Regions from separate parts of the Enterobacter sp. PL_is379 genome, predicted to be linked through region 3. Evidence: predicted binding sites of a transcription regulator. Region 3 holds the regulator's gene; each other region holds the start of a gene.

Region 1 (10,465 bases), on a different contig from region 3:
ATGACGGCGCCAATAAGTTTAAAACGATCATTGGTGATGACGTGTTCGTTGGCTCCGATACGCAGTTGGTGGCACCGGTTACCGTGGGTAACGGGGTGACTATTGCCGCTGGAACAACCGTAACGCGCGATGTGGCCGAGAACGAGCTGGTATTAAGCCGCGTTCCGCAGGTCAGCAAGCAGGGCTGGAAACGCCCGGTGAAGAAAAAGTAACAACAAGGCGGGTGGCGCTACGCTTACCCGCCCTACGATTGAGTAGGCCTGATAAGGCGTAGCCGTCATCAGGCAAACCCGGGAGAGGAGATAAATATATATCTCCCCCCACAAGCAGTACCCATAAAAATAACCCCACTCTCTACAAGGCTCGGGGCGCCCGGAAAGGGCAAATACAGGTCAGCGACAACGCAGGCATAATGCCTAAATTCGGAATATAAATTATGTGTGGAATTGTTGGCGCAGTTGCGCAGCGTGATATTGCTGAAATCCTTCTCGAAGGTTTACGTCGTCTGGAATACCGTGGTTACGACTCTGCCGGTCTGGCTGTCGTCGATGCAGAAGGTCACATGACCCGTCTGCGTCGTCTCGGTAAAGTGCAGATGCTGGCCCAGGCCGCGGAAGAACATCCGCTGCACGGGGGAACCGGTATTGCGCATACCCGCTGGGCGACGCACGGCGAACCGTCTGAAGGCAACGCGCACCCGCATGTGTCTGAACACATCGTGGTTGTGCACAACGGCATTATCGAAAACCACGAACCACTGCGCGAAGCACTGAAAGCGCGCGGCTACACCTTCGTCTCTGAAACCGACACCGAAGTGATTGCTCACCTGGTGCACTGGGAGCTGGAGCAGGGCGGTACACTGCGTGATGCGGTGCTGCGTGCTATCCCTCAGCTGCGCGGTGCGTACGGTACGGTGATCATGGATTCCCGCGATCCGTCCACGCTGCTGGCCGCGCGTTCCGGTAGCCCAATGGTTATCGGTCTGGGCATGGGTGAAAACTTTATCGCCTCTGACCAGCTGGCGCTCCTGCCGGTCACCCGCCGCTTTATCTTCCTGGAAGAGGGGGATATCGCCGAAGTGACTCGCCGCAGCGTGACCGTGTTCGATACCAAAGGCGAGCAGGTGAAGCGCCAGGAGATCGAATCTAACCTGCAGTACGACGCGGGCGACAAAGGCGCTTACCGTCACTACATGCAGAAAGAGATTTACGAGCAGCCAAACGCCATCAAAAACACCCTGACCGGGCGCATCAGCCACGGTGAAGTGGATCTGAGCGAGCTGGGTGCAAACGCGAACGAACTGCTCGGCAAGGTTGAGCACATTCAGATCGTGGCCTGCGGCACCTCCTACAACTCCGGTATGGTCTCTCGCTACTGGTTTGAATCCCTGGCGGGCGTGCCGTGTGATGTGGAAATTGCCTCTGAATTCCGCTATCGCAAATCTGCGGTGCGTCGTAACAGCCTGATGATCACCCTTTCCCAGTCTGGTGAAACGGCGGATACCCTGGCTGCGCTGCGACTGTCTAAAGAGCTGGGTTACCTGGGCTCTCTGGCCATCTGTAACGTCCCGGGCTCTTCCCTGGTGCGTGAATCCGATCTGGCGCTAATGACCAAAGCGGGTACCGAAATCGGCGTGGCCTCCACTAAAGCGTTTACCACTCAGCTGACCGTTCTGCTGATGCTGGTGGCGAAGCTGGCGCGTCTGAAAGGCGAAGATGCTTCCGTTGAGCATGACATCGTTCATGGTCTGCAGGCGCTGCCGAGCCGTATTGAGCAGATGCTGTCTCAGGACAAACGCATTGAAGCCCTGGCGGAAGATTTCTCTGACAAGCATCACGCCCTGTTCCTGGGTCGTGGCGATCAGTATCCGATTGCGCTGGAAGGCGCGCTGAAGCTGAAAGAGATCTCCTATATTCACGCTGAAGCCTATGCGGCAGGCGAACTGAAACACGGCCCGCTGGCGCTGATTGACGCCGATATGCCGGTCATCGTTGTGGCACCCAACAACGAACTGCTGGAAAAACTGAAATCTAACATCGAAGAAGTGCGCGCCCGCGGCGGTGTCCTGTACGTCTTCGCCGACAAAGATGCCGGTTTCGCCAGCAGCGACAACATGCACATCATCGAGATGCCGCATGTGGAAGAGGTGATTGCACCGATCTTCTACACCGTTCCGCTGCAGCTGCTGGCTTACCACGTGGCGCTGATCAAAGGCACCGACGTCGACCAGCCGCGTAACCTGGCGAAATCGGTCACTGTAGAATAAACCCTTCAGGCTCCACCTTCGGGTGGAGCTTTTTTATCCTGCCTGGTTTGTTTTTCATCAATCCTTTCTCATTTTTAATAATGACAATTTGTCATCTTCAGCTACTTTTTTCAGTGTCACATAAAGAAAATATTTCTGAAAACAACCTGTCATAAAAGTGGCTAACTCGATGAAAATTAAGCTTTGTTTTGTTTAATTTTAAGTTAAATTTTCATTGTCATAAAACTGTCATAATTCGTACATTTATCTGTCACCTGTTTGTCCTATTTTGCTCATCGTAGCCACTAAACAACGATTTACGAAAATCTTGCAGGAGACATTATGAAAGTTATGCGTACCACTGTCGCAACTGTTGTCGCCGCGACCTTATCTCTGAGCGCGTTCTCTGTATTTGCAGAAGCAAGCCTGACTGGCGCTGGTGCAACCTTCCCTGCGCCGGTGTATGCCAAATGGGCGGATACCTACCAGAAAGAAACCGGTAACAAGGTTAACTATCAGGGTATCGGCTCCTCCGGTGGCGTGAAACAAATTACCGCGAACACGGTTGATTTCGGCGCGTCTGACGCTCCGCTGTCAGATGACAAACTGGCTCAGGAAGGCCTGTTCCAGTTCCCTACCGTGATCGGTGGCGTGGTTCTGGCCATCAACCTGCCGGGCGTGAAGTCGGGCGAGCTGGTGCTGGACGGCAAAACGCTGGGTGACATCTACCTGGGCAACATCAAAAAATGGGATGACGAAGCGATCGCTAAGCTCAACCCAGGCCTGAAGCTGCCTTCTCAGAACATCGCCGTGGTTCGCCGCGCGGATGGTTCCGGTACCTCTTTCGTGTTCACCAGCTACCTGGCGAAAGTGAACGAAGAGTGGAAATCTAAAGTCGGCTCCGGTTCTACCGTTAACTGGCCTACCGGTCTGGGCGGTAAAGGTAACGACGGTATCGCCGCGTTCGTACAGCGTCTGCCTGGCTCCATCGGCTACGTAGAGTATGCGTACGCGAAGCAGAACAACCTGTCTTACACCAAACTGGTTTCTGCCGACGGCAAGCCGGTTAGCCCGACCGAAGAGAACTTTGCTAACGCTGCCAAAGGCGCTGACTGGAGCAAATCCTTCGCGCAGGATCTGACTAACCAGAAGGGCGAAGGTGCATGGCCAATCACCTCTACCACCTTCATCCTGGTGCACAAAGAGCAGAAGAAACCTGAGCAGGGCGCTGAAGTGCTGAAGTTCTTCGACTGGGCATACAAAAACGGCGGCAAACAGGCTAACGCTCTGGATTACGCCACCCTGCCAGACAACGTGGTTGAGCAGATTCGCGCTGCATGGAAAACCAACGTAAAAGACAGCAGCGGTAAAGCATTGTATTAATTTAGCATTCTGACGAAAATGGCGGGTGGCGCTTGCGCTTACCCGCCCTACGGTTCCGACTGTAGGCCGGGTAAGCGCAAGCGCCACCCGGCGATTTCGTAAACGCGTTTAACAGAAGAGTAATTTATGGCTGCAACCAAGCCTGTATTTAACCCTCCGGGTAAAAAAGGTGACATGATTTTCAGCGCGCTGGTCAAACTGGCTGCGCTGATTGTGCTATTGCTGCTGGGCGGCATTATCGTGTCTCTGATTTTCTCCTCCTGGCCGAGCATCCAGAAATTCGGTTTCTCCTTCCTGTGGACCAAAGAGTGGGACGCGCCGAACGACATCTACGGTGCCCTGGTGCCAATTTACGGCACGCTGGTGACCTCGTTCATCGCCCTGCTGATTGCGGTTCCGGTAAGCTTTGGTATTGCCCTGTTCCTGACGGAGCTGGCGCCGGGCTGGCTGCGTCGTCCGCTGGGGATCGCCATCGAACTGCTGGCAGCTATTCCGAGTATCGTCTACGGCATGTGGGGCCTGTTCATCTTTGCGCCGCTGTTTGCCACGTACTTCCAGGAACCGGTGGGTAATGTCCTCTCTGCCATTCCGTTTGTGGGGGCCCTGTTCTCTGGCCCGGCTTTCGGTATCGGCATTCTGGCGGCTGGCGTGATCCTCGCCATCATGATTATTCCGTACATTGCGGCGGTTATGCGCGATGTCTTCGAACAAACGCCGGTGATGATGAAAGAGTCGGCCTACGGTATCGGCTGCACCACCTGGGAAGTGATCTGGCGCATCGTCCTTCCGTTCACCAAAAATGGGGTGATCGGGGGCGTGATGCTGGGCTTAGGTCGTGCGCTGGGTGAAACCATGGCGGTCACCTTTATCATCGGTAACACCTACCAGCTCGACAGCGCGTCGCTCTATATGCCGGGTAACAGTATTACCTCTGCGCTGGCGAATGAATTTGCGGAAGCGGAATCGGGTCTGCACGTCGCGGCGCTGATGGAGCTGGGTCTGATTCTGTTCGTTATTACCTTCATTGTTCTGGCGATTTCCAAGCTGATGATTATGCGTCTCGCTAAAAATGAGGGAGCACGCTAATGGCCACTCTCGAAATGCAAGCAACTGCTGAACTGGCGGAATCCCGCCGCAAAATGCAGGCCAGACGCCGCATGAAAAACCGCATTGCCCTGACGCTCTCTATGGCGACGATGGCATTCGGCCTGTTCTGGCTGGTCTGGATCCTCTTCTCGACGGTCGTTCGCGGGATTGACGGAATGTCACTGTCGCTGTTCACCGAAATGACGCCGCCGCCGAACACGGCGGGTGGTGGCCTGGCGAATGCCCTGGCGGGCAGCGGATTGCTGATCCTCTGGGCGACGGTCTTCGGCACGCCGCTGGGCATCATGGCGGGCATCTACCTGGCAGAATACGGCCGTAAATCCTGGCTAGCGGAAGTGATTCGCTTCATTAACGACATTTTGCTGTCAGCCCCGTCTATCGTCGTGGGTCTGTTCGTTTACACCGTGGTGGTGGCGCAGATGGAACACTTCTCCGGCTGGGCGGGCGTCATTGCGCTGGCGCTGCTGCAGGTGCCGATTGTGATTCGAACCACCGAGAACATGCTGAAACTGGTGCCGGACAGCCTGCGTGAAGCGGCTTACGCGCTGGGTACGCCGAAATGGAAGATGATCTCTGCGATTACGCTGAAGGCGTCGGTCTCCGGGATCATGACCGGTATCCTGCTGGCGGTGGCGCGTATCGCGGGTGAAACGGCACCGCTGCTGTTTACGTCCCTCTCCAACCAGTTCTGGAGCACGGACATGATGCAGCCGATCGCCAACCTGCCGGTGACGATCTTTAAATTTGCGATGAGCCCCTTCGCGGAATGGCAGCAGCTGGCCTGGGCCGGGGTGCTGATCATTACCCTTTGCGTACTGTTGCTGAACATTCTGGCGCGCGTCATTTTCGCGAAGAAGAAACACGGTTAATTTTTTACGGCGCGGCAGATCGCGGCGCCGAATGAGGAAATGAGTCAATGAGTATGGTTGATACTGCCCCGGGTAAGATTCAGGTTCGTGATTTGAACTTCTACTACGGCAAATTCCATGCCCTGAAGAACATCAACCTGGATATCGCAAAGAACCAGGTCACGGCATTTATCGGTCCGTCCGGCTGTGGGAAATCCACGCTGCTGCGTACCTTTAACAAAATGTATTCGCTCTATCCGGAGCAGCGCGCTGAAGGGGAAATCATCCTCGATGGTGAAAACATTCTGACCCAGGCTCAGGATATTGCCCTGCTGCGTGCGAAAGTGGGGATGGTGTTCCAGAAACCCACGCCGTTCCCGATGTCTATTTATGACAACATTGCGTTTGGTGTGCGTCTGTTTGAAAAGCTCTCCCGTGCCGATATGGACGAGCGCGTGCAGTGGGCTTTGACCAAGGCCGCATTATGGAACGAAACCAAAGATAAGTTGCACCAGAGCGGTTACTCTCTCTCCGGTGGTCAGCAGCAGCGTCTGTGCATTGCGCGCGGTATTGCGATTCGCCCTGAAGTGTTGCTGCTGGATGAGCCGTGTTCAGCGCTGGACCCGATCTCAACCGGCCGCATTGAAGAGCTGATCACCGAACTGAAGCAGGATTACACCGTGGTTATCGTGACCCATAACATGCAGCAGGCTGCACGTTGCTCCGATCACACGGCGTTTATGTACCTGGGTGAATTGATTGAGTTCAGCAACACGGACGATCTGTTCACTAAGCCCGCGAAGAAACAAACCGAAGATTATATTACTGGCCGCTACGGTTGATTTGCCTTAGTGCATGTGGAGAAACCATGGACAACCTCAATCTTAATAAACATATTTCAGGCCAGTTCAACGCAGAGCTGGAAAGCATCCGCACGCAGGTGATGACCATGGGTGGCATGGTTGAGCAGCAGCTTTCTGATGCAATTACGGCAATGCACAACCAGGACAGCGAGCTGGCGAAGCGCGTCATTGAAGGCGACAAAAACGTCAACATGATGGAAGTCGCTATCGACGAGGCCTGCGTGCGCATTATCGCGAAACGTCAGCCGACGGCGAGCGACCTGCGTCTGGTGATGGCGATCATCAAAACCATCGCCGAGCTGGAGCGTATTGGTGACGTGGCGGATAAAATCTGCCGCACCGCGCTGGAGAAGTTCTCTCAGCAGCACCAGCCGCTGCTGGTGAGCCTGGAGTCGCTGGGCCGCCACACCGTGCAGATGCTGCACGACGTGCTGGATGCCTTTGCGCGTATGGATCTGGACGAAGCGGTGCGTATCTACCGTGAAGACAAGAAGGTCGACCAGGAGTATGAAGGCATCGTGCGTCAGCTGATGACCTATATGATGGAAGATTCCCGTACGATCCCAAGCGTACTGACTGCCCTGTTCTGCGCGCGCTCCATCGAGCGTATCGGCGACCGCTGCCAGAACATTTGCGAATACATTTTCTACTTCGTGAAGGGTCAGGACTTCCGTCACGTGGGCGGCGACGAGCTGGATAAGCTGCTGGCGGGTAAAGATCCGAAAGAGTAATGTTTGTGGCGGGTGGCACTAGCGCTTACCCGCCCTACTAGCCCTGTAGGCCGGATAAGCGTTAGCGCCATCCGGCTTTGTTTTTTCAGCGAGTAATATCCCATCCGCGCGCCTTCCACAGCGCGGGCAACTGCGCCAGATCGGTGAAGGTCGTGACTTTTGGATGATCGATCGGCTTGTTGTGCGGGTCGGCGCAGAAGTAAAACACCTCCATTCCCGCATCAATCCCCGACTGCGCGCCAGCAGATGAGTCATCCACCAGAATGCAGTTCTCTACGTTGACGCCCATCGCTTTCGCCGCATGGAACATCAGTGCCGGGTCCGGCTTCCAGCGTTGGATATCGTAGCCACTGAACAGTTTTTCCGGGAAATGGTGCAGCATCTCAAGCTTGCCCAGCGAGTGCTGCATTTTGCTGACCGGGCCGTTGGAGACCACGCAGATCGGCACCGTCATGGCATCCAGCAGCGCGTTTGCGCCCGGAATCACCTCCAGCTCCGAATCGAACAGGCGTGCAACCTCGGCGCGGTACACCGGTTCCAGAGCCGCTTTCTCCAGAACGACGCCGTGTTCTTCGTTAATGATGTCGATGATCTCGTAGAGCTTCACGCCCTTAAAGCGTTTAAACACCTCTTCGAGTTCCAGCGTAATGCCAAATTCCTGGAACATGGCCACATACGCGCGGGAACAAATGACCTCACTGTCGACCAGCGTACCGTCGCAGTCGAAAAATACCGCTTCAATTCCGGACATGCCTTTCCCTTTTAGCCAGTTTAACGTTTACGTACGGCAGTTCGCCGAAACGCAATCGTTGCCGTATAAGCAAATTCAATGAAAAAAGTATCACGTAACCGCCACTATTGTCGCATTTTGGTATAGGATAGCGACGAATTTTCCCTCCTTGTTCGGAAATTGATGATGAGTCAACAACACACTACCCAGACGTCTGGTCAGGGTCTGCTTGAGCGCGTTTTCAAACTGCGCGAGCATGGCACAACGGCACGCACCGAAGTGATCGCGGGTTTCACCACCTTCCTGACGATGGTCTATATCGTTTTTGTGAACCCTCAAATTCTGGGCGTTGCTGGCATGGATACCAGCGCCGTCTTTGTAACCACCTGCCTGATCGCCGCCCTTGGCAGCATTCTGATGGGTGTGTTCGCTAACCTGCCGGTTGCGCTGGCACCGGCGATGGGCCTGAATGCGTTCTTCGCATTCGTGGTCGTGCAGGCGATGGGTCTGCCGTGGCAGGTTGGCATGGGCGCCATCTTCTGGGGTGCGGTTGGTCTGCTGCTGCTGACCATTTTCCGCGTGCGTTACTGGATGATTGCGAACATTCCTGTGAGCCTGCGCGTGGGCATCACCAGCGGTATCGGTCTGTTCATCGGTATGATGGGGCTGAAAAACGCCGGCGTTATCGTGGCGAACCCGGATACGCTGGTGAGCATCGGCCACCTGACCTCTCATAACGTGCTGCTGGGCGTACTGGGCTTCTTTATCATCGCGATCCTGGCTTCCCGCAATATTCACGCGGCGGTGCTGGTGTCTATCGTGGTCACCACCCTGCTGGGCTGGATGCTGGGCGACGTTCACTATAACGGCATCGTTTCCGCGCCACCGAGCATCTCTACCGTTGTTGGTCACGTCGATCTGGCTGGCTCCCTGAACCTGGGCCTGGCGGGCGTGATTTTCTCCTTCATGCTGGTGAACCTGTTCGACTCCTCCGGCACGCTGATTGGCGTGACCGATAAAGCGGGTCTGGCGGATGAAAAAGGGAAATTCCCGCGCATGAAGCAGGCGCTGTTTGTGGACAGCGTCTCCTCTGTGACCGGTGCGTTTATCGGAACCTCGTCTGTTACCGCGTACATTGAATCTTCTTCCGGCGTATCCGTGGGCGGCCGTACCGGCCTGACGGCGGTGGTCGTGGGTATTCTGTTCCTGCTGGTGATCTTCCTCTCTCCGCTGGCGGGCATGGTGCCTCCGTACGCGGCGGCGGGTGCGCTTATCTACGTGGGGGTGCTGATGACCTCCAGCCTGTCACGCGTGAAGTGGGATGATTTAACCGAAGCGGTGCCGGCGTTTATTACCGCCGTGATGATGCCGTTCAGCTTCTCGATTACCGAAGGTATCGCGCTGGGCTTTATCTCTTACTGCGTAATGAAGATCGGTACCGGCCGCTTCCGCGACCTCAGCCCGTGCGTCATCGTTGTGGCGCTGCTGTTTGTGCTGAAGATTGTGTTTATTGACGCCAAATAAACAGTAAGCCCTTTTCTTCGAAAAGGGCTTTAGTGTTTGTTCCCTCTCCCCGTGGGAGAGGGTCAGGGTGAGGGCATCAGGCCGCAATGATCTTACGCCTTCACTCGCTTAATATAATCCCCGAACGCCGTCAGCTGGCCAGAGAGATGGTCGCGCGTGCTCTGATCGACCACCTCACCCGTTTGCGGGTCGACCTTGTTCTGAATCACTCCGCCCATAAATTCCGGCTTGTTCATCACCATCGCATCGAGGAATACCAGGATCTGGCGCAGGTGATACTGGCAGCGCGCGCCGCCAATCGCGCCCATGGAGCTGGTCTGGATCAGCACCGGTTTGCCTGACAGCGGCTGCTCAGGTAAACGGGACAGCCAGTCGATGGCATTCTTCAGGCCACCCGGAACCGAGTAGTTATACTCTGGCGTGACGATGACCACGCCGTCGGCCTGGCGGATCTGCTCTGCCAGCACCTCAACGCTCTGCGGGAACCCTTCTTCCTGCTGGACATCCGCATCATACAGCGGAATATCGCCAATAGACGGCAGGGCGCTAATTTCCATACCTGCAGGCGCCAGCTGTGGCAGCGTGCGGGCTACCATCCCGTTAAATGAACCTTTGCGCAGGCTTCCCAGTAAAGTAACGACTTTCAACGTATCAGACATGATTACTCCTGTTTCATCATGATGACCCTGATTGGATCAGCTAAGGGTGAATGCTTTTTCTGCCGGTAAACTGGTTAAACGCATCAGGCGTGCGGCGGGCTCGTTGGCGCGCTCGGGCACATCAGGAAGGCTACGCCATCCCTGTTGGCTGTCAAATTCCCAGATTTTCATGCGTTCGATGGCGGGGGTAACCGCAATGGACCAAATAAGCACATCTTCTGCGTCACTGAGCGCCTCTACCAGCGTGGCCTGAGTGGCACGAAGACGTCCGGAGCCTGGCAGCAGCTGCAGCAGGCTGGCGTCGTCTGAGGCGCATCCACAGAGCTTGCGAATGCTCTGGCGTAAGGTAATGAGCTGGGCTCTGGCTTCGACAGG
Region 2 (10,465 bases), on a different contig from region 3:
GGGTGATTGTGCATATTCCGGCGGGGATCGGCGTGCTGGAGGCGGTGTTTATTGCCCTGCTGGCCGGGGAGCACGTTTCTCAGGGTGCCATCATCGCTGCCCTGCTCGCCTACCGCATGCTGTATTACTTCCTGCCGCTGGCGCTGGCAACGGTCTGCTATCTGGTGCTGGAAAGTCGGGCGAAAAAGCTGCGGGCGAAGAATGAGAGGATGCTAGCGAAGTGAATAAGTCGGGTGGCGGCTTCGCCTTACCCGACCTACGGTTCGCGCTTCGTAGGCCGGGTAAGGCGAAGCCGCCACCCGGCAAAGCAACCTTAACGACGGTTGCCGAAAATACGCAGCAGCATCAGGAACAGGTTGATGAAGTCCAGATACAGCGTTAGCGCGCCCAGGATCGCGTATTTGCGCAGGTTTGAACTGTCGCGCACGTCAATCTGCTCGCCGATGTTTTTCAGCTTCTGGGTGTCATACGCCGTCAATCCAACGAAGATCACCACCCCGATGTAGGTCACGGCCCACATCAGCGCTTCGCTCTTCAGCCACAGGTTCACCAGCGACGCCAGCACAATCCCGATCAGCCCCATAAACAGCATACTGCCGAAGCCGCTCAGATCGCGCTTCGTGGTGTAACCGTACAGGCTCATCGCACCGAACATCCCGCCGGTGACCACGAAGGTGCTGGCAATGGATGAGTAGGTGTAAACGATAAAGATGCTGGAAAGCGTCAGCCCCGTTAGTGCCGAATAGAGCATAAACAGGGTCGTTGCCATGCCGGCACTCAGCTTTTGCACCAGACCGGAAAGCACAAACACCAGCGCCAGCTGCGCGATAATCAGCCCAAAGAAGGTGATCTTACTGGAGAAGATAAACATCATCAGCTCCGGCGTGTTCGCCGCATACCACGCGATAAACGCGGTAAGCAGCAGGCCAACCGTCATCCAGCCGTACACCTGAGCCATATACGTCTGCAGGCCGCTACGGGTCTGCTGTACTATTGAATCGGAACGCGGAAATCGGTCCATGATTCACTCCTGATTAAGATTAAGTAGACACACACGTTAAGATTAACACATCCACGTAAACCGACTACCAACGGCTGGCGGCTTGTTTATCGCTGTCGCGAGATTCTACCCAGCGATCGCCTTCCGGCGTGGCTTCGCGCTTCCAGAACGGCGCTCTGGTTTTGAGGTAATCCATAATGAACTCCCCTGCCGCAAACGCGCTGCCGCGGTGCGCGCTGGTCACTCCAACGAAGACAATCTCCTCGCCAGGCCACATCTCGCCGATGCGGTGAATTACCGTGATGCGGCCGAGCGGCCAGCGGCCCCGCGCCTCCTCCACAATCTCCGCCAGCGACTTCTCCGTCATCCCCGGATAGTGCTCCAGCGTCAGCGCCTTCACGCTGTCGCCGAGGTTGTGGTTGCGCACCTTGCCAGTAAAGGTCACGACCGCGCCGTCTTCATCGCGTTCCGCCAGCCAGCTGTATTCGGTCCCCACGTTAAAACGCCCGGGGCTCACCAGAATTCGGGTGTCAGCCATCTTAGCCCCCCGTTACCGGCGGGAAGAAGGCCACTTCATCCCCTTCGGCCAGCGGGTGGGTGAATTCCACCAGCGTCTGGTTAACGGCGGCCAGCAGCTTGCCTTCGTCCAGCGCCAGCGCCCAGCGGTCGCTTTGTGCCGCCAGATGCGCGCGCAGGGCAGCAACGTTTTCAAAAGACGCATCCAGCGTCAGGCTGTCGGTATTCACCAGCTCGCGCACCTGCGCAAAAAAGAGCACCTTAATCATGGCTGTCCACCTTAAAATCACCGGATTTTCCGCCGCTTTTTGCCAGCAGGCGAACCGGGCCAATCACCATGTCTTTCTGCACCGCTTTGCACATGTCGTAGATGGTCAGCGCGGCAACGGAGGCCGCCGTCAGGGCTTCCATCTCCACGCCGGTTTTGCCGGTTAAGCGGCAGAGTGACTCAATGCGCACGCGGCTCTGCTCCGGCTGCGCCTGCAGGTTCACCTCCACCTTGCTCAGCATCAGCGGATGGCACAGCGGGATGAGATCCCAGGTGCGCTTGGCGGCCTGAATCCCCGCGATGCGGGCGGTGGCAAAGACATCACCCTTGTGATGGCTGCCGTCGATGATCATCGCCAGCGTCTCCGGCAGCATGGTGACGAACGCTTCGGCGCGCGCCTCGCGCACCGTTTCGGCTTTGGCGGAGACGTCCACCATATGCGCTTCACCGGCGGCGTTAATGTGGGTCAGTTGTGACATAGCTTATTTCTTTAAATGGGGATGGAAATTACACGGACGGGTACGGGCGTCCAGCTGCGGGGCGATGATGTTTTCCCACGCGGTGCGGCAGGCTTTGGTCGAACCCGGCATGGCGAAAATCAGCGTTTTGTTAGCCACCCCGGCAACGGCGCGCGACTGCAGCGTGGAGGTACCAATCTCTTCAAAGGAGAGCATGCGGAACACCTCGCCGAAGCCTTCCACCTCGCGGTCGAACAGCGGGATCAGCGCTTCAGGCGCCTGATCGCCTGCGGTAAAGCCGGTGCCGCCGGTGATCAGTACCACCTGCACCTCATCGCTGGCGATCCACTGAGAGACCTGCGCGCGAATGGCGTAGCGGTTCTCCTTCACGATCGCTTTATCGACGATGCGATGCCCCGCGTCATGGGCCGCCTCGCGCAGCCAGTGGCCGGAGGTATCATCCTCTTCGCCACGGCGGTCGGAAACGGTAAGGATAGCAATGCGTGTCGGGATAAATTCTGCGCTTACCTGACTCATTTTCTGTTCCTTCTTAAGCCTGATTACCCGCCGATGTAGGACAGGTTCTGAGTAATGCCGGTATTGCCCTGATGCAGGAAGTGGGTCTGTTTTTTATGCGTCAGCGCTTCAGAAATGCGTGCTTCAAGCGCGTCCTGCTGCGCATCGTCTTCCAGCAGATCGCGAAGATCTACGCCGCCGTCACCAAACAGGCACAGATGGAGCTTGCCCACGGAGGAGACGCGCAGGCGGTTGCAGCTGGCGCAGAAATCTTTCTCGTAAGGCATGATAAGCCCGATCTCGCCTTCGTAATCAGGATGGCAGAAGACCTGCGCCGGGCCGTCGCTGCGCTGGCGGATCTGGTGGATCCAGCCGCGTTTTAGCAGCGCGTCGCGCAGCACCATGCCGGAGATGTGATGGCGGCGGAACAGCTCGCTGCCCTCGCCGGTTTCCATCAGCTCAATAAAACGCAGCTGAATGGGGCGGGATTTAATCCACGCCAGGAAGGTATCGAGCTGGTGATGGTTTACATCACGCATCAGCACCGTGTTGACTTTGACTTTTTCGAAGCCGGCCGCAAATGCCGCATCGATACCGTCCATGACCTGCTGGAATTTATCCTGGCCGGTAATGGCGTGGAACTGGCGGGCGTCCAGACTATCGACGCTGACGTTAATCGCCGTCAGCCCCGCATCGCGCCAGGTCGCCACGTCGCGCGCCATGCGGTAACCGTTGGTGGTCACCGCAATCTGGCGGATACGTTCGTTTTCACGTACCGCGGCAATGATGTCGGGGAAATCGCGGCGCAGCGAGGGTTCACCGCCGGTAAGGCGCACTTTTTCGGTGCCGAGCTCAGAGAAGGCGCGCGTGACGCGGCGCACTTCATCCACGGAGAGAAAGCCGTTATTGGTGACGCTGCCCGGTTTGTAGCCATCGGGCAGGCAGTAGGTGCAACGGAAGTTGCACACATCGGTAATCGACAGACGTAAGTAATAAAACTTACGCGCGAAAGCATCAGTAAGTTGTGAAGCCATGTACACCTTTCCAGATCGGGAGGCACAGTCATTTCTTTCTGTACCCTGGTGGCAAATTCGCCACGGCCAGAGCGCCATATCTTTCGACACAGGCGCAAGGGCTAGAGTGTATGTTTTCAATTTTGAAAACGTGGTTAGGGCGATAGTAGCGCGGAAATTCTGACGGCGCCATTATCGCTTTTCGCTATATAATTAAGTATATAGCGAGTCATTCGTCCATTTTCGCTACAGAATACCTAAAAACCGCATTTTCACATTGATATACGTCATTTTGCATCGGGTGAGGCATCGTCTTTTAGGGGTAGTTAGGTTACTGTTACGCGATCGAACGTGATAAGGAATACGTATGCGCAATCGCACTTTTGCGGATCTTGACCGAGTGGTCGCTCTTGGCGGAGGACACGGCTTAGGCCGGGTTATGTCCTCTTTGTCGTCACTGGGCTCAAGGCTGACAGGGATAGTGACCACCACCGATAACGGCGGCTCAACCGGGCGCATTCGTCGTGCCGAAGGCGGCATTGCCTGGGGAGATATGCGCAACTGCCTGAACCAGTTAATTACCGAGCCGAGCGTCGCGTCGGCGATGTTTGAGTACCGTTTTGGCGGTAATGGCGAACTTTCCGGGCATAACCTCGGAAATCTGATGTTAAAGGCGCTGGATCACCTGAGCGTACGGCCTCTCGAAGCCATCAATCTGATCCGTAATCTGCTCAAAGTGGACGCATTCCTGATCCCCATGTCTGAACAACCGGTTGACTTGATGGCTATCGACGCCGAAGGGCATGAAGTTTACGGCGAGGTGAATATTGACCAGCTCCTTCTGCCGCCAACGGAGTTGATGACCTATCCGAGCGTGCCCGCCACGCGTGAAGCGGTAGAGGCAATCGGGGAAGCGGATCTTATCCTGATCGGTCCAGGCAGTTTTTATACCAGCCTGATGCCCATTCTGCTGGTGAAAGAGCTGGCGCAGGCGCTGCGCCGCACCCCGGCGCCGATGGTTTACATCGGTAATCTGGGACGTGAACTGAGCCCGGCGGCGGCGAGCCTGTCGCTGGCGGACAAGCTTGAATTAATGGAGCATTACGTCGGCAAGAAAATCATTGACGGCGTAGTCGTGGGACCAAAAGTGGATGTGTCAGGGATTGGCGATCGTCTGGTGGTGCAGGAGCCACTGGAGGCCTCAGACATCAAGTATCGCCACGACCGTCACCTGCTGCGCGAGGCGCTGGAGAAGGCGATTCAGGCGCTGGGTTAGGTTCGTTTTTTGCGGCCTGATGCCCTCACCCCGGCCCTCTCCCACGGGGAGAGGGAGAAACACGCTGCTTTAACCTATGATGCCGCGATAAACAGATCCCGCAGCTGATGAAGCTGGTCGCGGATCTGCGCCGCCTCTTCGAACTCCAGGTTCTGCGCGTGCTGCATCATCTGCCCTTCCAGCTCGTGGATTTTCTGCTGCAGCGCTTTCGGCGTCAGCACGACGGTATCTTCTTCCACCACTGAACGCGCCTTGCCGCGGCCTTTCGCTTTGGTTTTGGCAATGTTCTGACCCAGCGCCAGAATATCCACCACCTTCTTGTTCAGACCCTGCGGCGTAATGCCGTGTTCTTCGTTGTAGCGCTGCTGTTTCTCGCGGCGGCGTTCCGTCTCACCAATCGCTTTCGCCATCGACGGGGTAATTTTGTCACCGTACAGAATCGCTTTCCCGTTGACGTTACGCGCGGCGCGGCCAATTGTCTGAATCAGCGAACGCTCGGAACGCAGGAAGCCCTCTTTGTCCGCATCCAGAATCGCCACCAGCGAGACCTCCGGCATATCGAGACCTTCTCGCAGCAGGTTAATCCCCACCAGCACGTCAAACTCGCCCAGACGCAGGTCGCGGATAATTTCCATGCGCTCCACGGTATCGATATCCGAGTGCAGATAACGCACCTTCTCGCCGTGCTCTTCGAGATACTCGGTCAGGTCTTCCGCCATACGCTTGGTGAGCGTGGTCACCAGCACGCGCTCGTTGATGGCGGAACGGGCGCGAATTTCCGAGAGCAGATCGTCCACCTGGGTGGCCACCGGACGAACTTCAATAATCGGGTCGAGCAGACCCGTTGGACGCACAACCTGATCGACAACGTCTTCACCGGATTTCTCCAGCTCGTAGTTGCCCGGCGTGGCCGAGACGTAGATGGTTTGCGGCGCGAGCGCCTCATACTCTTCAAACTTCATCGGACGGTTATCCAGCGCCGACGGCAGGCGGAATCCGTACTCCACCAGCGTCTCTTTACGCGCCCGGTCGCCGCGGTACATCCCGCCGATCTGCGGGATCGTAACGTGGGATTCGTCGATCACCAGCAAACCGTCTGCCGGAAGGTAGTCAAACAGCGTCGGCGGCGGCTCGCCCGGCCCGCGCCCGGAGAGGAAGCGGGAGTAGTTTTCGATGCCGGAGCAGTAGCCCAGCTCGTTCATCATCTCAAGGTCAAACTGGGTGCGCTGGCTCAGGCGCTGCTCCTCCAGCAGCTTATTGTTGGCCAGCAGCACCTTACGGCGCTCGGCCAGCTCCACTTTGATCTCTTCCATCGCCTGCACGATACGCTCGCGCGGCGTCACGTAGTGCGTTTTCGGGTAGATGGTGAAGCGCTGGATCACCGACTCAACGTGTCCGGTCAGCGGGTCGAAGAGCGACAGGCGTTCAACCTCTTCGTCGAACAGCTCGACGCGCAGCGCCATATCGTCCGATTCCGCCGGGAAGATGTCGATCACCTCACCGCGTACGCGGAAGGTGCCGCGCTGGAACGCCTGATCGTTACGGGCATACTGCAGCTCCGCCAGACGACGGACGATGGCGCGCTGGTCGATGATCATCCCCTGCGTCAGGTGCAGCATCATCTTGAGATAGAGATCCGGATCGCCGAGACCGTAGATCGCGGAAACCGATGCGACAACGACCACATCGCGACGCTCCAGAAGCGCCTTAGTGGCCGACAGACGCATCTGCTCGATGTGTTCGTTCACCGAGGCATCTTTCTCAATGAAGGTGTCAGAGCTCGGTACATAGGCTTCAGGCTGGTAGTAATCGTAGTAGGAGACGAAATACTCCACGGCGTTTTCCGGGAAGAACTCTTTCATCTCGCCGTAAAGCTGTGCGGCCAGGGTTTTATTGGGTGCCAGCACCATCGTGGGGCGCTGGAGATCCGCAATCACGTTGGCGATAGTGAACGTTTTACCCGAGCCGGTTACCCCCAGCAGCGTCTGGTGCGCCAGCCCATCTTCCAGCCCTTCTTCCAGACGACGGATCGCCTCAGGCTGATCGCCAGATGGACGGAAAGCAGAATTCAATTTGAACGGTTTACTCATGGGCGACAACCTGATGACGTTATAAGCGGCAGGTGAGTAATTTTACTCCTTGTTGCCAGGAATGCCAGTAAAAAACACTGGATGAAAAACCAGTAGCATGTCAGGATATTTAGAGTAGCGCCTGAATGATTAGCGCGATAGCGACCAAAATTTGGACTGTGACAATATAAAACACCAGTCAGGTCAGGTTATCCCCAGAACTTTTTCTTTTTTAACATTTGTCAAGCCAGGTAATGATAGTTTTGTGGCAACGAGTGACACTTTCATGACGGGAATTGCTTTTATCTAAGCAATTAAATAATAAACGATATTTTCTAAAGCCGCGTTTCGCGTCAATTTGGGCGTAAGCCGCGTCTTCTCTCGCTTATCGCGTGTTTTCTAACTCTAATGCACATGGTTATCCACAGGAATAGTGGATAACTGCTTCCAGCCCATGCAGACTGGCGCTCGGCAAATTCCCGGATTTTCCCACGAGACGGCGGTAAAAAATTTTTATAGCTATTTTTTGCTGATTAACAGTTGCGTCATTCATAACCAACCGATGCGATCTTGCTCACATTTTCAGCATTTCGGGTTCTGCACCACAACTCAACACCGCCAGCACCGTCGATGTGCAATCCCGTTTTTTCTCACCCCCTCTCCGGTGACTTATTCCTAAAAAAGCCGGTTTTTTAAACGCTTTTCGGTTTCTGGCAGGGGTTTTGCAGATTCAAACCCGAGCCTCACCTACACACATTTTTAAGGAGAGAAAGATGTTGAGTCTGCGTGCTGTGAATCAGTTTTACGGAAGCCAACATACGCTATGGAACGTGAATTTGGATTTTCCGCAAGGGATGTGTACAGGCGTCGTTGGCCTGCCGGGAATGGGGAAAACCACCCTCATGAATTGCATCGCCGGGAGAGTGCCCGTCGAAAGCGGTAGCATCATCTGGCATGAGGCAGGCGCGCCGCCGCGCGATTTGCTTAACCTGCCGCCAGAACAGCGTTCAGGAACGGAGATAGGCTATGTCCCGCAGGACAGGCGGATCTTCTCCCAGTTAACGATTGAGGAGAATCTGCATATCGCCATGCGGGCGATGGGGAAACCCAACCCTGAAGCGAAAAATGACGTTTACGACCTGTTTCCAGCGCTCTACGCATTGCGACAGACCCGCGCCAACACGCTCTCTCCGGACGACCAGTACCAGCTGGCGCTGGCTAATGCGCTGGTGAACCGTCCTCACCTGCTGATCCTCGATGAGCCCCTGCACGGCGCAGGACACAGCTTCGCTCAGAAGCTGGGGCAGCTGCTGGCGCGCTTAAACCGGGAGTTAGGTATGACGGTGCTGTTAGCGGAGCAGCAGCTGTCGTTTATCCGCCGGGTTGCGGACCGTTTCTGTATGCTCTATCGCGGGCGTAACGTGGCGCAGGGCCACGTTAACGAACTGGATGACGAGCTTATCGCGCACTGGATGTCGCGGGAAGCAAGACGCTGAGATCGAGATAACGCCCGGTTTCGGCATTTTCCGCGCCGTCAGCAAGCCAGGGAATTTCTCCGAGGCACGGGGCGGGAAGAACGCGCCTGAGCGTCGCCAGATACTCCTGGTGTCGTTTCCCCGGCGCAACCACGTCGTTGGCTATCCAGCCCGCCAGACGCAGCCCGGCCTGCCGTATGGCCTGCGCGGTCAGCATGGCGTGATTGATGCAGCCCAGCTTAACGCCGACGACCAGAATGACCGGAAGCTGCTCGGCCTGCACCCAGTCAGCAAACGTCTGCGTGTCCGAAAGCGGCGTAAACCAGCCTCCAGCCCCTTCCACCAGCACCCAGTCGGCCTGGCTTTCCAGCGCCCGTAACCCGGCTGAAAGCAGGGCGAAATCAATCGGACGACCTTCGTCAGCGCTGATGATGTGCGGCGAGGTCGGCTCGGCAAAGGTGTACGGATTGACCGCTGAATAGGCGAGTTCACGCGTGCTGTTACGCTGGAGCGCCAGCGCGTCGGTGTTGCGTAACCCTTCCGCCGTCATCTCGCTGCCGGAAGCAACGGGCTTATATCCGACGGTGTTTTTTCCGAGCTTTCGTGCCGCCTGCAGCAGCGCAGAGCTGGCCACCGTTTTGCCCACTTCCGTATCCGTTCCGGTGACAAAATAACGTTCAGTCACGTTCGATAATCCCATGAAAAAGTTGATAAGAGAGCGGGAAATAACCCCGCTGCTGAGGCCAGGCCAGCTCCAGCCGCTGCAGCTGTCCGCGGGTGAGTGGTTTTTTCTCCCGTCCGGTATGCAGGTGCGTGGCGCCGATGCCCTTCAGCGAACGCATGGCGCTGAACGCATCGCTAAAATTGAGCGTGATGGTCTGCACCGTGCTGCGGTAGCGCCAGCCTGTCAGCGCCTGCGTCACCTGCTCATGCGATAAAAAACGGTTAGCGTGCGGCTGCTCATCCACCGCTTTCCACGCCTGATTCAGCTCCGGCAGCGAACTCTCCAGCAAGGTGGTAAAGGCCACCTTCCCGCCCGGTCGCGCCACGCGATAAAGCTCGCGCAAGGCCTGCGGCAGGCTGCTGCACCACTGGACCGCCAGATGGCTCCAGACCAGATCGAACTGCGCATCCGCCAGCGGGATCGCCTCGATATCGGCCAGCAGATAGCGATCTGCCGCCTGCCGCTGGCGTGCCTCTTCCAGCATCTGGGCTGAGAGATCGATAGCCGTCACCTGGCTTCCTGCCCCGCGCCAGTAGCGGCTGTTGCTGCCCGGACCACAGCCGGCGTCGAGTACCTGCGGAAAACGACTCTCGCCAAGCGCGGTCAGAAGCCCCTGCGCGCTCAGACGCTGCAGCTCATCGTGCTGCGAATAGCTCTGCGCGGCGCGACCAAATGCCGCCGCGATGGCCTGCTTATTCACCGGCAACATGGAGCGCCTCCAGCAACGTCTCAATATCCTGTCGTTCATGCGCCGCCGTCAGGGTTAAGCGCAGCCGCGCGGTACCTGGCGGGACCGTTGGCGGGCGGATGGCGGTCACCCACATGCCGCGCTGGCGCAGCGCCTGTGCCAGCGCCAGCGCGCGGGCATTTTCACCGACAATCACCGGCTGGATAGCGCTCTGCGAATCGGGACTGCGGAAGGGCAGCGCCTCAAGTCCCTGACGGAAGCGAGCGATATGCTCTGCCAGACGCTGGCGACGTTCATCCCCTTCTGCGCTGCGGATCACCGCCAGCGATGCAGACAGCGCCACGGCCTGCGCCGGGGGCATGCTGGTGCTATAGATTAGGTGTCGGGCAAACTGCAGCAGATAGTCGGCGACGGATTCGCTGCACAGCACGGCGGCGCCGCTGACGCCAAAACCTTTGCCGA
Region 3 (10,465 bases):
CTGCCAGTCGAGCGCCAGCTTGGTGACCACTTTACCCGCTTCAATGTGTACGGCGATCTCGTCGCTGACCAGATCCTGCTTCTTCGCGCGGATTACGCCGCCATCTTCCAGCAGGGCTTTCAGCTCGGCTTCATCAAGGATCTGGAAACCCTGTGCCGCAGCACCGCTGCGTACCCATTCGGTCAGCGTTAACTCAATTGGCGTTTCCAGCGCCAGCGGCACGACCGGTAACGAGCCGATGCTTTTGCGCAGCAGGGCCAGCGTATCTTCTGCTTTCTTGGCGCTGGCGCAGTCCACCATGATCAGCCCGTTAACGGTATCGATCCACATCATGGTCTGGCTGAAGCGGCTGAAGGCGCGCGGCAGCAGGGAGTGCAGCACTTCGTCTTTCAGCGAATCTTTTTCGGTCTTTTTCAGCTTGCGGCCCTGTTCGGCTTCCAGCTTGAAAATTTTCGCTTCGAGCGCCTGCTTAACCACCGGCGTCGGCAGGATTTTCTCTTCTTTACGGGCGCAGACGATGATTTGACCCGTGCTGCTGGCGTGGGTCAGTGCATCGCTTTGTGAACCCATTGGCGGAACCCAACCGGTTTTCGCCATATCCTGGCTACCGCAAGGGGAAAAGGTATAAGCGGCTAACTGTTTTTCCATCTCTTCTGCACGCAGCGAAACGTCGCGGCTGAGACGGTAAACCATCAAATTTTTGAACCACAGCATGATAATTTCCACGGCCTTGTCGTTAAATCAGCGGGCATGATAACGAATTGTCGCATCGCTTGCATTGCTAATCGGGAAGCGTGCTTCTACTCTGTTGATAATCAAAATAATGAGGAGAGTCTTGTGCGTATTGGGATCGATTTGGGCGGCACCAAAACAGAAGTTATCGCACTGAGCGAGCAGGGGGAGCAGCTGTTTCGCCACCGTCTGCCGACGCCGCGCGATGATTATCACCAGACTATCGAGACGATTGCCAGGCTGGTTGAGATGGCAGAGCAGGCGACTGGGCAAACCGGCAGCGTCGGGATGGGGATCCCGGGGTCGATCTCGCCGTATACCGGCGTGGTTAAAAATGCTAACTCCACCTGGCTCAACGGCCAGCCGTTTGATAAAGATTTAAGCGCGCGTCTGAACCGGGACGTGCGTCTGGCCAACGACGCCAACTGCCTGGCGGTCTCTGAGGCCATCGACGGCGCGGCAGCGGGTGCCCAGACCGTGTTTGCCGTTATTATCGGCACTGGCTGCGGCGCGGGGGTGGCGTTCGGGGGGCGCGCCCATATCGGCGGCAACGGCACGGCGGGCGAGTGGGGACACAACCCGCTGCCGTGGATGGATGAAGACGAGCTTAAATACCGCGCTGAAGTCCCATGCTACTGCGGAAAACAGGGCTGTATCGAGACGTTTATCTCCGGCACCGGGTTTGCGACCGACTACCACCGTCTGAGCGGCCAGCCGCTCAAGGGCAACGAAATCATGCGTCTGGTCGAAGAACAGGATCCTGTCGCCGAACTGGCGCTTAGCCGCTACGAAATGCGGCTGGCGAAATCGCTGGCTCACGTGGTGAATATTCTCGATCCTGACGTGATAGTGCTGGGTGGCGGCATGAGCAACGTCGATCGGCTGTACGCCACGGTGCCGAACCTGGTGAAACAGTGGGTCTTCGGCGGTGAATGCGAAACCCCGATCCGCAAAGCGCTGCACGGGGACTCCAGCGGCGTGCGCGGCGCGGCGTGGTTATGGCCAGAATAAACGTTTATTCCCTCTCCCTGTGGGAGAGGGTTAGGGTGAGGGCATCAGACCGCACGATCACCCCATTCATTCCACCGCAAACACCTTATCCAGCCTGCTATACCCCAGGCCGTTGATCTTCTTCACCTTAATCTGCACCGGAATGCGCTCTTTCATCGCCTCAACGTGGCTGATCACGCCGATGGTTTTCCCGGTGGCGTTCAGCGCGTCGAGCGCATCCAGCGCGGTATCCAGCGTTTCACTGTCGAGCGTGCCGAACCCTTCATCCAGGAACAGGGAATCGATCCGCGTCTTATGACTCACCAGATCGGAAAGGGCCAGCGCCAGCGCCAGGCTGACCAGGAAGCTTTCGCCGCCCGAGAGCGTACGGGTATCGCGAACCGCATCCGCCTGCCAGGTATCGACCACTTCCAGCTCCAGCGCGTCGCTGGCCTTACGCTGCAGCAGATAACGCCCGTGCAGACGGTTAAGCTGCTGGTTTGCGAGCCAGACAAGATTGTCCAGCGTCAGCCCCTGGGCGAACTTACGGAACTTGTCGCCGGTGCTGGAGCCGATCAGCGCGTTCAGGTACCCCCAGTCGTCCGCCTGGCGCGCGGCCTCTTCAATTTGCTGCATCAACGCCAGCTGGTGCTGACGGTTATCGCTGTCCTGCTTAAGCTGCTGGCGGATCTCGCCCTGATGCGTGGTGTTCTCGCGCAGCCGCTGCGCCAGCTGCTGCAGCTGGCTTTGCAGCGCAGGTGCATCGGCGTCGAGCCCTTCCGGCCGCAGCGCCAGATGAGCCTGCAGCTGCTGGTTAGCCTGGCCGGAAAGGGCCGCGGCCTGCTGTATCTGGCTTTCCAGCGACTGTTTCAGCTGTTCGAGGTGGCGAATAGCGTCGTCATCCAACAGCGCGGCAAGGAACGCGTCCCGATCGGCAAAGCAGCTTGCCGAGAGCGCCGCGGTGAACTGCGTCTGCGACTGCTGCAGACGCTCTTGCTCCAGCGTCTCCTGCTGCTGTTGCGCGGTCAGCTGGCTCTGTAGCGACACGCACTCGTCGTGGATGTCGCGCCAGTTATCAGGAATAACCGGTTCGGCGTCTGCGCTTTTCGTTGCCGGAAGCGCGTCGAGCAGCGGCTTCAGGGCGTTTATGCGTTCCTGAAGCACGCCGTGCTGCGTTTGCTTCTCCTGCCACTGCGAGAATTCCGCTTCGCGGGCGTGCAGCCAGGCGGCTTCATTACCGTCTTCAGGTACGTTGAGTGATAGCGAGAGCAGGGTGTGTTCCAGCGCCTGGCGCGCGGCCGTCAGCTGCTGCTGATACTGTCGCTCCTGCGCTTCCTGCTCGTTCAACTGGTTTTGCAGGGTCAGACGCTGGCTGAGCAGATAAAGCTGGCGCTCGTACTGTTCCTGTTCGTTCAGCCATGGCGCGATATCGTCCTGAATATTCAACGCTATATTCAGGGAAGCACAGGCCTCTATCCACTCTTTAGTGAGTGCTTGCTCTTCCTGAGAGAGCGTCTGAACTTCGTCTGTCTCGCGCTGGATCTGCTGAGCCAGGGCATTAATCTGTCCCAGCACCAGCAGGCCTTCCTCTTTAAGGGCGGCGACCTCTTTTTCCAGGGCATCACGGCGGCGCTGGTTATCCGTCAGCTCAAGAGACTGGTATTGCTCAACGGCGGGGTGCTCGCTGGAACCGCACAGCGGACAGGGTTTACCCGCCTCAAGCTGGGCACGATAGCTTTCCAGGTCTTTAATCGTCGCTTCGCGTTCGCACAGGGCCTTCAGGTCCAGATAGTGCTGGTGTTTCTCTTTGTACTGCTGGCGGCGCAGCATCAGCGTTTCATTGAGTTTATTTTGTTCGGCCTGGGCCTTCTGCACGCTTTCACCGCTCTGGCGCAGGCGCTTTTGCAGCGGCTGATAGCGGGCATGCAGCGACGTTAGCCGCTGGCGCAGCGTGCGTGACCGGGACTGCTGCTCCATGGCCGCGCTAACCTCATCCGCCGTCAGGGTCAGCGCATTTTCCGGCATCTCAGCCAGCCTGTTGCGTAATTCACTCATCCGCGCAGCAAGCGAGGCTAACTGCGTTTTATCGCGGTTAAGCTGCGAGAACTGGGCGCGCCAGCCGGCAATCTCCTGGCCCAGCAGCCGATAGCGCTCGTGCTCCGCCAGCCACTGCGCCAGCGCCGTCAGTTCGGTCTGAAGCTGCTCGTGGTTACGCAGGGCGGTATTGCGGATACGTGAGCGCAGCGCGGTTCTGGCTTGTAAGCGAGTATTTACTTCGATAATTCGCTGCTGAGTCTGTGCCAGACGCGCGGTTTGCTCCTGCTGATGTTCCCAGAGCGGTCGAAGCTGGGCGGCGGGCAGAGCAAGCTGGAGCTTTGCCAGCTCTGGCGCAGCGTTCGTCAGCGCCTGTTGCGCCTGCAGCTGCGTCGCGGTGACGCGCTGTTGCTCGCGCACGAGCTCATCATGACGCGTAAGCCACTGAAAATCTTTCTGCTGGCTTTGCTGCTGAACCAGCAGGGTTTTCTCTTCGTCAGTAAGTGCCTGCAAACTTTGCTGTAACTGCTGCTGCTGTTCTTCGCTCAACAGAACGACGCCCGCCGCCTGCGCCTCGCACTTTTCAAGCACGCTGCGGGCGGCTTTATGTTTTTCAAACACCATGGCGGAAATCTGGCCGTAGATCTCGGTGCCGGTCAGCTCTTCCAGCAGCTCGGCACGATCGCTCGGTTTGGCATTAAGGAAGGCGGCAAACTGCCCCTGTGACAGCAGCATCGAGCGGGTAAAGCGCCCGTAGTCCAGCCCGGTAAGCGCGGCGGTTTGCTCCAGCTTATCCGACACTTTGTCGGCCAGGATTTTGCCATCTTCACAGCGCGCCAGCTCCACGCGCGGTGCCTGCAGGTTCCCGTCCGGCTGGTTGCGGGCCCGGTTCTGGCTCCAGAAGGCGCGATAGGCGGTGCCTTTTACCTCGAACTCCACTTCTGCCAGGCATTCGGCGGTGTCGCGCGTCATCAGATCGTTTTGCGCCTGAGAGACCTTCTGCAGTCGCGGCGTTTCGTGATAAAGCGCCAGACAGATGGCGTCGAGCAGGGTAGTTTTTCCTGCCCCGGTCGCGCCGGTGATGGCAAACAGCCCGTTGCTGGCAAACGGCTCCGCGGTAAAGTCAATTTTCCACTCGCCCTTGAGGGAGTTGAGATTTTTCAGGCGCAGGCTCAAAATTTTCATGCGTTTTCTTCCTCATCATTGAGCGCATGCAGGGTATGGCTGAAGAGTTCGCTGAGTCTTGCGCGCTTCGCGTCGTCAATCTCTTCCTGCGAGAGCCTGCGTTCAAACACCTCTTCAACCCGCAGTTCACTGAGCGTTTCACGTTGAGCGCTTAACAGAATTTTCTCGCGCTGCTCGCGGCTGCGGCGGACCAGTAAGACTTCGACGGGCAAATCCTCCGTCAGCGCCTGGATTTTGCGCTGCATATCGTGCAGGTAGTCATCGGTGGTGATTTCGATATCCAGCCAGACGGGGGGATCTTGTTCAGCACCGCGCCACTGTTCCAGCTGGGCGGTGATGGCATCGAGATCGCCTTTCAGCACCGCCAGCGGCTGGGTGACCGGTACTTCCAGCGTCTCGACGGCGCGGAGTTTTCCCTCGCTAAAGCTCACCAGATGCACCGATTTGGCTTTGCCCGTTTCGTCAAAGCTGAGCGAAATAGGGGAGCCGCAGTAGCGGATGTGCTCGCTGCCGCCAATAACCTGCGCGCGGTGGATATGCCCGAGCGCAATGTAGTCGGCTGGCGGGAAGTTCTGCGCCGGAAAGGCATCCAGCGTGCCGATATAGATGTCACGCACGGCGTCACTTTTACTGGCCCCGACGGTGGTGAGATGCCCGGTCGCAATCACCGGAATAGGCTGTTCACCCCGCAGGGCACAGGCTTCGGCGTGCTGCTGGTGGTAATAGTCTGTGATGGCCTGTAACAGATGTTGCTGCTTTTCTGCACCCGACAGCCCTGCCTGGCTTTGCACGATGTCCCGCGGACGTAAAAACGGTATCGGACACAGCACAGCGCCCGGCGACCCGTCGCGTTTTTTCAGGATCTGTGGGGCGTGCCCGGCGCTGGCGACCACGGTGGTATTGAGAAATGCCAGGATATCGCGGGATTCATTGAGCGTGGCGACGGAATCATGGTTGCCGGCGACAATCACCAGGTGACAGCCGGTTTGCTGCAGATTCACCACGAAGCGGTTATACAGCTCACGCGCATAGCTGGGGGGCGAGCCGGTATCAAAGATGTCACCCGCCACAATAATCGCGTCCACCTCGTGCGTCCGGGCCGTTTCCAGCAGCCAGTTCAGGAACGCTTCATGTTCAGCCGCACGGCTTTTACTGTAAAAATTTTGACCCAGATGCCAGTCCGAGGTGTGAAGTATGCGCATAGCTGATCCGTGGCAAAAAAGAGAAAGCAGGATTATAAACGTTCAGAGAAGGGAAAATAACCGCTGTAATAAAACAACGGTTTGCCCGTTATCGTGGTACTGTTTTTCATAAATCTGTCATAAATCTGACGCATAATGGCGCCGAATTACAAACTTGTAACTTAAATAAGATAAGACAGGGCAAAGTATGGCGAGACGTATTCTGGTCGTAGAAGATGAAGCTCCAATTCGTGAAATGGTGTGCTTCGTGCTCGAGCAAAACGGTTTCCAGCCGGTTGAAGCGGAAGATTATGACAGCGCAGTGAACCAGCTGAATGAACCCTGGCCCGATCTGATTCTGCTGGACTGGATGTTGCCTGGCGGCTCCGGACTGCAGTTTATCAAACACCTGAAGCGTGAGGCGCTGACCCGCGACATCCCGGTTGTGATGCTTACGGCGCGCGGAGAAGAAGAGGATCGCGTGCGCGGTCTTGAGACCGGTGCGGACGATTACATTACCAAACCGTTCTCCCCAAAAGAGCTGGTCGCCCGCATTAAAGCCGTGATGCGCCGTATTTCGCCAATGGCGGTGGAAGAGGTGATTGAGATGCAGGGGCTGAGCCTTGATCCCACCTCACACCGCGTGATGACTGGTGAAAATCCCCTCGACATGGGGCCTACCGAATTTAAACTCCTGCACTTCTTTATGACCCACCCGGAACGCGTGTACAGCCGCGAGCAGTTGCTGAATAACGTCTGGGGAACTAACGTGTATGTCGAAGACCGGACGGTTGACGTACATATTCGCCGCCTGCGAAAAGCACTGGAACTGAGCGGCCACGATCGCATGGTGCAGACGGTCCGCGGCACGGGTTATCGTTTTTCTACCCGTTTCTGAACAATGACAGGAGTGTGACGCGTGCTGGAACGTCTGTCATGGAAAAGGCTCGTCTTTGAACTGATCTTATGCTGTATTCCGGCCTTCCTTCTTGGGGCCTTTCTTGGACACCTGCCGTGGTTTCTGCTGGCGTCGGTCACCGGGCTGCTGATCTGGCATTTCTGGAACCTGCTGCGCCTCTCCTGGTGGCTGTGGGTTGACCGAAGTATGACGCCGCCGCCGGGAAGCGGCAGCTGGGAGCCGCTGCTGTACGGTCTGCATCAGATGCAGATGCGTAATAAAAAGCGTCGCCGCGAGCTGGGAAGCCTGATTAAGCGTTTCCGCAGCGGTGCAGAGTCGCTGCCGGATGCCGTGATTCTGACGACCGAAGAAGGGACGATCTTCTGGTGTAACGGCCTGGCTCAACAGCTGCTGGGCCTGCGCTGGCCGGATGACAACGGTCAAAATATCCTCAACCTTCTGCGCTATCCCGAGTTTACGCTGTACCTGAAAAAGCGTGATTTTACCCGTCCGCACAATCTGAAGCTCAATAATGGTCGCCATCTGGAGATCCGCGTGATGCCCTACAGCGATAAGCAGTGGCTGATGGTGGCGCGCGATGTCACCCAGATGCACCAGCTGGAAGGGGCGCGGCGCAACTTCTTCGCCAACGTCAGTCACGAACTGCGAACCCCGTTGACCGTGCTGCAGGGCTACCTGGAGATGATGCAGGAGCAAACGCTGGAAGGCGCGCCGCGTGAAAAAGCGCTGCACACCATGCGCGAGCAAACGCACCGGATGGAAGGGCTGGTGAAGCAGCTGCTGACGCTCTCGAAGATTGAAGCGGCGCCAACGCTGGCGCTAAATGACACCATTGATGTCCCGATGATGCTGCGGGTCGTGGAGCGTGAAGCGCAGACGTTAAGCCACAAAAAGCATCACCTGACCTTTGAGGTCGACAGTACGCTGAAGGTGCTGGGCAGCGAAGATGAACTGCGTAGCGCCATTTCCAACCTGGTGTATAACGCGGTGAATCATACGCCTGAGGGGACAAATATCGTGGTGCGCTGGCACCATGCCCCAACGGGGGCGGAGTTTAGCGTGGAAGACAATGGGCCGGGGATCGCGCCGGAGCACATTCCGCGTCTGACCGAGCGCTTTTACCGTGTGGATAAAGCGCGATCCCGGCAGACGGGCGGAAGCGGCCTGGGGCTGGCAATTGTGAAACACGCGGTGAATCACCATGAAAGCCGTCTCGATATTCAAAGTACGCTGGGTAAAGGAACCCGTTTCAGTTTCGTTATTCCGGAACGATTAATTGCCAAAAAGATCGCCTGACGGCAGGCGTGTCATTTTACCTTTCCACGGGTCAGCCATCGCTGGCCCGTTTGCTTTGCAGTCAAGCGAAACGCGGATGAATTTTATACGGCTGTCTGTTTTTTGTTCGCATGATTAGCCATGGGTTTTTCTTATAAACAGCGTATTATTCTAACGTGTGTTTTCATGCTGGCATATTGTTCTGGTTTTGCGATCCCACCTTGCCTTTAAACGTTATAAGCGTTTAAATTGCGCCCCAGATACTGTCAGACCGACTGTATTTGCGTGGTAAATCGAAAAACTATTCTTCTCCACGCCAGGACGGGAGCATTTCCCGCTGAAATTGAGCAAATTTTCGGCTGTATCGTCCCGTCAGGGATATCGAAAATCTCAATGTTTTCAACACCACATCCACAGGCAGTAAGGTTTTATGACCCATCACTTAAAATCGCGTGACATCATCGCGCTGGGCTTTATGACATTTGCGCTGTTCGTTGGCGCAGGCAACATCATTTTCCCTCCAATGGTTGGCCTACAGGCGGGTGAACACGTCTGGACCGCCGCGTTTGGTTTCCTGATTACTGCCGTGGGTCTGCCGGTTCTCACCGTCGTCGCGCTGGCGAAAGTCGGTGGCGGTGTGGATAGCCTTAGCACCCCGATTGGTAAAGTGGCGGGCGTTCTGCTGGCAACCGTCTGCTATCTGGCCGTTGGCCCGCTGTTTGCGACCCCGCGTACGGCCACCGTGTCCTTCGAAGTGGGTATTGCTCCTCTGACCGGTGACGGCGCGATGCCGCTGTTTATCTACAGCCTGATCTACTTCGCGATCGTGATTCTGGTTTCCCTCTATCCGGGCAAACTGCTGGATACCGTGGGTAACTTCCTGGCTCCGCTCAAAATTGTGGCGCTGATTGTTCTGGCGGTAGCGGCCATCGTCTGGCCAGCGGGCCCGATTAGCGATGCGATGGACGCCTATAAAAACGCCGCGTTCTCTAACGGCTTTGTGAACGGCTACCTGACGATGGATACGCTGGGCGCCATGGTGTTTGGTATCGTTATCGTTAACGCCGCGCGTTCCCGCGGTGTGACCGAAGCGCGCCTGCTGACCCGCTATACCATCTGGGCTGGCCTGATGGCCGGTGTGGGTCTGACGCTGCTGTATCTGGCGCTGTTCCGTCTGGGCTCCGACAGCGCCATGCTGGTCGATCAGAACGCCAACGGTGCGGCTATCCTGCACGCCTACGTTCAGCACACCTTCGGCGGTGCGGGCAGTATGCTGCTGGCGGCACTCATCTTCCTGGCCTGTCTGGTCACCGCGGTTGGCCTGACCTGCGCCTGCGCAGAGTTCTTTGCACAGTATCTGCCGCTCTCTTACCGCACCCTGGTGTTTATCCTCGGCATCTTCTCTATGGCGGTGTCAAACCTCGGTCTGAGCCACCTGATTCAGGTCTCTATTCCGGTGCTGACGGCGATTTATCCGCCGTGCATCGTGCTGGTGGTGTTGAGCTTTACTCGCCCGTGGTGGAACAACTCTTCACGAATTATTGCGCCAGCCATGTTTATCAGCCTGATTTTTGGTATCCTTGACGGGATTAAAGCATCAGCTTTCGCGCACATACTGCCGGCGTGGACACAGCGTCTGCCGCTGTCCGAGCAGGGTCTGGCCTGGCTGATGCCTACCGTTGTTGCACTGGTTCTGGCCATTATCTGGGACCGTGCTGCAGGGCGTCAGGTCGCATCGAACGCCCATTAATCAACGGCAACAAACTGTTTAACCACGGGGCTTAAGGCCCCGTGGTTTTTTGTTTTTTTCGTGTTGAATGGCAAGATTTAAATGGAAAGCACTAACAAACTTAAACGTGGATTGAGCACGCGCCACATCCGCTTTATGGCGCTGGGCTCTGCTATCGGCACCGGTCTTTTTTATGGCTCGGCAGATGCCATCAAAATGGCCGGTCCCAGCGTGCTGCTGGCGTACATCATCGGCGGCGTGGCGGCGTATATCATCATGCGCGCCCTCGGCGAAATGTCGGTTCACAACCCGTCTGCCAGCTCATTCTCCCGCTACGCTCAGGAAAACCTCGGCCCGCTGGCCGGGTTTATCACCGGCTGGACCTACTGCTTTGAAATCCTGATCGTGGCGATTGCCGAC

Evidence for each region. The regulator PhoB, encoded in region 3, activates phosphate uptake and scavenging genes when phosphate is short. The targets are predictions, from matches to a motif close to CTGTCATAAAACTGNCNNAT.
Region 1: pstS (phosphate ABC transporter substrate-binding protein PstS) is a predicted target of PhoB. The motif match lies at 2,481-2,500, and genes of this name have one in related genera.
Region 2: uvrB (excinuclease ABC subunit UvrB) is a predicted target of PhoB. The motif match lies at 7,369-7,388, and genes of this name have one in related genera.

The regions. Positions count from the first base shown of each region.
Region 1 covers NZ_JBVPGT010000025.1:218,737-229,201, reverse strand. The annotation lists gene glmU (bifunctional UDP-N-acetylglucosamine diphosphorylase/glucosamine-1-phosphate N-acetyltransferase GlmU) at 1-212, shown strand, start outside; gene glmS (glutamine--fructose-6-phosphate transaminase (isomerizing)) at 437-2,266, shown strand; gene pstS (phosphate ABC transporter substrate-binding protein PstS) at 2,588-3,628, shown strand; gene pstC (phosphate ABC transporter permease PstC) at 3,755-4,714, shown strand; gene pstA (phosphate ABC transporter permease PstA) at 4,714-5,604, shown strand; gene pstB (phosphate ABC transporter ATP-binding protein PstB) at 5,652-6,425, shown strand; gene phoU (phosphate signaling complex protein PhoU) at 6,452-7,177, shown strand; gene yieH (6-phosphogluconate phosphatase) at 7,263-7,928, opposite strand; gene adeP (adenine permease AdeP) at 8,094-9,431, shown strand; gene AC0TOY_RS07745 (NADPH-dependent FMN reductase) at 9,524-10,090, opposite strand; gene AC0TOY_RS07740 (4'-phosphopantetheinyl transferase family protein) at 10,127-10,465, opposite strand, start outside.
Region 2 covers NZ_JBVPGT010000033.1:208,001-218,465, reverse strand. The annotation lists gene AC0TOY_RS22405 (lysylphosphatidylglycerol synthase domain-containing protein) at 1-224, shown strand, start outside; gene AC0TOY_RS22400 (Bax inhibitor-1/YccA family protein) at 314-1,021, opposite strand; gene moaE (molybdopterin synthase catalytic subunit MoaE) at 1,086-1,538, opposite strand; gene moaD (molybdopterin synthase sulfur carrier subunit) at 1,540-1,785, opposite strand; gene moaC (cyclic pyranopterin monophosphate synthase MoaC) at 1,778-2,263, opposite strand; gene moaB (molybdenum cofactor biosynthesis protein B) at 2,267-2,779, opposite strand; gene moaA (GTP 3',8-cyclase MoaA) at 2,803-3,792, opposite strand; molybdenum cofactor riboswitch at 3,780-3,913, opposite strand; gene yvcK (uridine diphosphate-N-acetylglucosamine-binding protein YvcK) at 4,139-5,047, shown strand; gene uvrB (excinuclease ABC subunit UvrB) at 5,122-7,137, opposite strand; gene AC0TOY_RS22360 (ABC transporter ATP-binding protein) at 7,890-8,612, shown strand; gene bioD (dethiobiotin synthase) at 8,575-9,276, opposite strand; gene bioC (malonyl-ACP O-methyltransferase BioC) at 9,269-10,024, opposite strand; gene bioF (8-amino-7-oxononanoate synthase) at 10,008-10,465, opposite strand, start outside.
Region 3 covers NZ_JBVPGT010000026.1:123,765-134,229, forward strand. The annotation lists gene rdgC (recombination-associated protein RdgC) at 1-714, opposite strand, end outside; gene mak (fructokinase) at 838-1,743, shown strand; gene sbcC (exonuclease subunit SbcC) at 1,810-4,941, opposite strand; gene sbcD (exonuclease subunit SbcD) at 4,938-6,143, opposite strand; gene phoB (phosphate response regulator transcription factor PhoB) at 6,331-7,020, shown strand; gene phoR (phosphate regulon sensor histidine kinase PhoR) at 7,042-8,337, shown strand; gene brnQ (branched-chain amino acid transporter carrier protein BrnQ) at 8,747-10,066, shown strand; gene proY (proline-specific permease ProY) at 10,148-10,465, shown strand, end outside.